Regions from separate parts of the Cellulomonas sp. T2.31MG-18 genome, predicted to be linked through region 1. Evidence: riboswitches for the same ligand, from Rfam matches in the RefSeq annotation. Region 1 holds a riboswitch; the other holds the start of a gene.
What was found. Region 1 has a riboswitch for thiamine pyrophosphate ahead of ACFQTY_RS11050 (MFS transporter). Riboswitches for the same ligand answer to the same signal wherever they lie in the genome.
Positions count from the first base shown of each region.

Region 1 (2,197 bases):
AGCGTGGGCACCGCCATCTGGGTCAGCAGCCACAGGCCGCTCATCAGCACGAACACCTGCCACAGCGCGCGGCGGTGGCTGCCCACCAGCACCTCCCGCAGCGGCCTGGTGCGGGGGGCCGCCGCCCGCCAGGAGTCGGACTCGGGCACCAGCGACCGGTAGTACAGGGAGAGTGCGCCGGCCAGCACGGCGCCGACGACGAAGGGCACGCGCCAGCCCCAGGCGGCGTACGCCCCGCCGGGCAGCACCGACGTGAGCAGCAGCACCACCGCCGAGATCGTGGCGTTGGCCCACGGCGACATCGCCATCACCAGCCCGCTCAGCGCCCCCCGCCGACGCGGTGCGCTCCACTCCATCGCCAACGGGATCGCGGCCGAGTACTCGCCGCCGACGAACACACCGCCGAGGAACCGCAGCAGCACCACCAGGGCGATCGTGCCGGCGCCGAGCACCCGGTGGTCCGGCACGACGGCCACCAGGGCCGTGGTCAGCGCGATGCCGGCGAGCGCCACCTGCGTGGTCGCCGTCCGGCCGAGGCGGTCGGCGAGCGGGCCCAGCACCACGGCGCCGAGCGGGCGACCGAGCAGCGTCGCGACGAACACCCACCCGGTCGCGGCGACCACGTGCTGCGCACCGAACACCCGGTCCGCGACCGGCGTCATGGTGACGACCGGCAGCATGATGTCGAACTGGTCGACGTAGTTGCCGAGCGCGCCCCCGCGCACGGCGCGCCGGCCGCCGTCGGCCCGGTCCGAGGGGCGCGGGGTCGACGTGGGCCGGGTCGACGTCGGCCGAGCCGACGCGTCGCCGGATGCGGTGCCGTCCACGGCCTGCCGGGCAGATGTCATCGGTCCCACTTCCTCCGCCGGCATGACCCGGGATCAGGTTCGACGGTCGTAGCGGCGTCGGCTACCTCTCAGCCCCTGCCGGGGCTCCCGTGTGTCGTGCGGAAGCGTAGCGGTGCCTGGGACAGGCCCCGTGCCTGCGGGTCAACCTCAGGGTCCGATGGGGGGAGAACCCGATGGTGCTCCGCACGCCGGCCCCGCCACGATGTCGGCATGGCGTTCGGCACCAGGACCCAGCCCCGTGCCCGATACTCGTCCCGGTTCCGCGTGGCATGGCCGGTGCGACACCATCGAGGGCACGAGGGGCGGTTCACGGACGTGGTCAGGGTGTGGGTCTTCGCCGACCTGCCGCTCGGGCAGGCCGCGGGTCCGTCGTACATGGTCGAGTCCTGGCAGCGCGAGCTGCGGATGCTGGGGCTCGAGCCCCGGACGTTCGCCCCAGCGGGCGGCATCGGGGGGCACCGTCGCGACGACGAGCAGGTGATCTTCCGCTCCCTGCACGACGTCGGGTACCCCGGCGACCACCACGCGCGGTACTCGGTGCTCGGCGAGCTGCTCCGGGCGCGCAAGGACCGTCCGGACGTCGTCGTCGTCTCGACCCTCGGCCGGGTCGGCGTGCTGGGGATCATCCTGGCGGCGTTCTACTCGATCCCCCTGGTGATGGTCGTGTCCACGGACACCACCGGTGCCACCGCCTACTACAACCCCCTGCGCGCGGTCTGGTCCGGCGGCGTCAAGCCGCTGCTGCTGCTGACCGTGTCCGCGCGTGCCCGCAGGGCGTTCCTGCGGCGGCCGACGGCCACGGGCGACCAGCCCGACCGTCGGGCCGGCCGGCTGGTGGACCGGACGACCGCCGCACTGCACGCCGATGCGCGGGAGGTGGTGCTGCTCTCCCGCAAGGGCCTGCCCACCTACGGAGCGCTCTGCCCGGACGCACACGTCACGGTCCTGCCGACGGGCATCGACCGGCTGCCCGCCGCCCCCGTGCCCACCGAGCTCGTCTGGCGTCCGGGTGCCCTGCGGATGCTGTACGTCGGGCGGTTCGCCCCGGAGAAGAACCTGCCCGTGCTGCTGCACTCCGTGCGGCGCGCGGTCGACCAGGGCGTCGACGTGCACCTGGCGCTCGTCGGCGGAGGGCCGCTGCGCGAGCGGCTGGCCGTCGAGGCCGAGCGGCTGGGCGTCGCCGACCGGGTCACGGTGATCGGTCCGTACCCGCGGGGCGAGCTCGGGGGCGTCTACGCCAGCGCCGACGTGTTCGCCTTCCCCTCGGTGGTGGACACGCAGGCGTACGTGCTCAACGAGGCCGCGCACGAGCGGCTGGCGCTGCTGGTGTCCGACACCGCGAACGGCGT
Region 1 covers NZ_CAXWGW010000002.1:682,478-684,674, forward strand. Annotated here, with positions in the region: gene ACFQTY_RS11050 (MFS transporter) at 1-848, opposite strand, end outside; TPP riboswitch at 841-949, opposite strand; gene ACFQTY_RS11055 (glycosyltransferase) at 1,059-2,197, shown strand, end outside.

Region 2 (2,197 bases), on a different contig from region 1:
CGCGGCGGGCGCCAGGCCGACCACCATGATCGGCGCGTGCGGGTCGCCGAACCCCGGCACCGGTCGCGCCCAGTACGTCTGACCGCGGAACGCCGCCCTCGGCTCCGCCGCCACCGCCTCCCGCCAGGCGACCAGCCGCGGGCACGCCCGGCACTCGACCAGCGCGGCGTCGAGCTCGTCGAGGCTCCCCGCTGCCGCGCTCGCGGCCTGCACGTCGGTCACCCCCGCACGCTACGGCGAGGGTCCGACGACGACGTGCCTACGGCCGACGCTTCGGGTGCCGCCAGTCCCAGATGATCAGCCCCTCGATCAGCACGACGGCCGCCACGACGGCGACGAACCACGGGGTGCCCCACGTCGCCTGTCCCAGCAGGGCGCCACCGGCCAGCGTGCCGACCTGCCGGAACAGGATGCTCGTCAGCGGCGGTCGCGCCGGGGCAGCGGCCCCGGTCTCCGTCGTCTTCGCCGGGACCGGCTCGTGGTCGTCGGCCGTCCGGGCCAGCTCGTCGCTCACCGTCGCCTGCTTCCTGGATCGCGGGCCGTGTGCCTCGCGCGTCCATCATCCCGTGTCCCGGACTGTCGAGATGTAGGCCCTCGCGACGTCCAGGCTCCCCGCGCCACCGGTGAGGTACGACCCTCAGCTTGTCGGCGTGCTGTGAGGGGCCGGGCTGCCGCTCGACGACGGCGCCTCGGTGGCGACTCGCGACCGACGGCGTTGACGGCGGAAGTCCCACAGCGCGAAGGCCTCGAGCAGCACGAATCCCGCGATGTACGCCGGGACCCACCGCGAGTGCCACGTCGAGCGGAAGATGCCGCCCCACACCAGCAGCATGGCGAGCTGCCAGACGACGAACCGACCCACGGAGGGCCCCTGCGACACCAGCGGCGCCATCGGCTCCGGCAGCGTCGGGATCGGTGGCAGCGGATCGCCGCCGGAAGGACGGATCGGGCCGTCGTGCATCGTCGCAAACCCCCTGGTCGGGCCCCTGCCCAGGACCCGTCTGCACCGTACGCCCGCCTTCCACCTCGCCGGTGGCGCCCGCGGCAGCGTGACCGCCCGACCCGGTCCGCGGGCGCGGATAGTGGTCCGCCGCCGAGCGGGGTACCGTCGCCTCGCACACACGGGAGCTCGGGCACGACCGGGCTGAGAGGGCGACATCCAGGCGTCGCCGACCGTACGAACCTGACCGGGTAATGCCGGCGTAGGGAGGGTTTCGATGACAGCAGTTCAGGACCGTCCGACCGAGGCGCCGCTGACCCTCGAGGCACCGGCACCGCGCGTGCTCGGGCTGGCCGACCAGCTCGGTCTGTGGGGCAACCTCGGCGTGAGCCTGCTCGGGTTCACGGGCGCGATCTTCGTGCTCGTGCCGGTGGCCGACCCGGGCATGTCGCTCGGTGCCGCGCTGGTCGCGGTGGTCGTCGGCACCGTGCTGGGCTCGCTCGGCATCGGCGCGATCGCGATCCCGGGCGCCCGGACCGGGGCGCCGTCGATGGTGCTGCTCCGCGGCTTGTTCGGCACCAGGGCGTCGTACGTGCCGACCGTGCTCAACATCGTCCAGCTGATCGGTTGGACCACGTTCGAGCTCGTCACCATCAGCACGGCGCTGAGCCAGCTGGCGCCGGGCGTGCCGCGCTGGGCCTACGCGGTGGCGGCGGGCGTGCTCAGCACCGCCCTCGCGCTGCGGCCGCTGGCGTGGATCCGCGTGCTGCGCAAGTACGTGACGATCGTCGTGATGGTGGCGCTGGCGTACCTGGCCGTGCAGCTGCTGCGGCACCCGCTGCCGGCGCTGAACGACGGCGGCTGGGACGGCTTCTGGGTGGCGGTGGACACCGTGATCGGCGTGACCGTCTCCTGGGTGCCGCTGGTGGCCGACTACGCGCGGCACTCGCGCACGCCGCGCAAGGCCTTCATCGGCACCTCCGTCGGCTACGCGGTGACGCAGTTCGCCTGCTACGCGCTGGGCCTGCTGGCCCTGGTGACGGTCGCCGGCCGGGACCCGGACAAGATCTTCGGCTCGTTCATCGCGGTGCCGCTCGGTGCCCTGGTGTTCGGCGTGCTGACCATCCGCGAGCTCGACCAGTCGTTCGCGGACACCTACTCCACGGCCGTCTCGGTGCAGAACCTCCGGCCCCGCTGGGACCGGCGAGTGCTGGCCCTGGTGATCGGCGCGGTGTCCACCGTCGCCGCCGTGGCGCT
Region 2 covers NZ_CAXWGW010000001.1:425,670-427,866, forward strand. Annotated here, with positions in the region: gene ACFQTY_RS01925 (uracil-DNA glycosylase) at 1-222, opposite strand, end outside; gene ACFQTY_RS01930 (hypothetical protein) at 260-514, opposite strand; gene ACFQTY_RS01935 (hypothetical protein) at 638-961, opposite strand; TPP riboswitch at 1,112-1,226, shown strand; gene ACFQTY_RS01940 (purine-cytosine permease family protein) at 1,218-2,197, shown strand, end outside.
Region 2: it holds a riboswitch for thiamine pyrophosphate, as region 1 does, so the genes downstream of both, ACFQTY_RS01940 (purine-cytosine permease family protein) here and ACFQTY_RS11050 (MFS transporter) in region 1, are expected to answer to the same signal.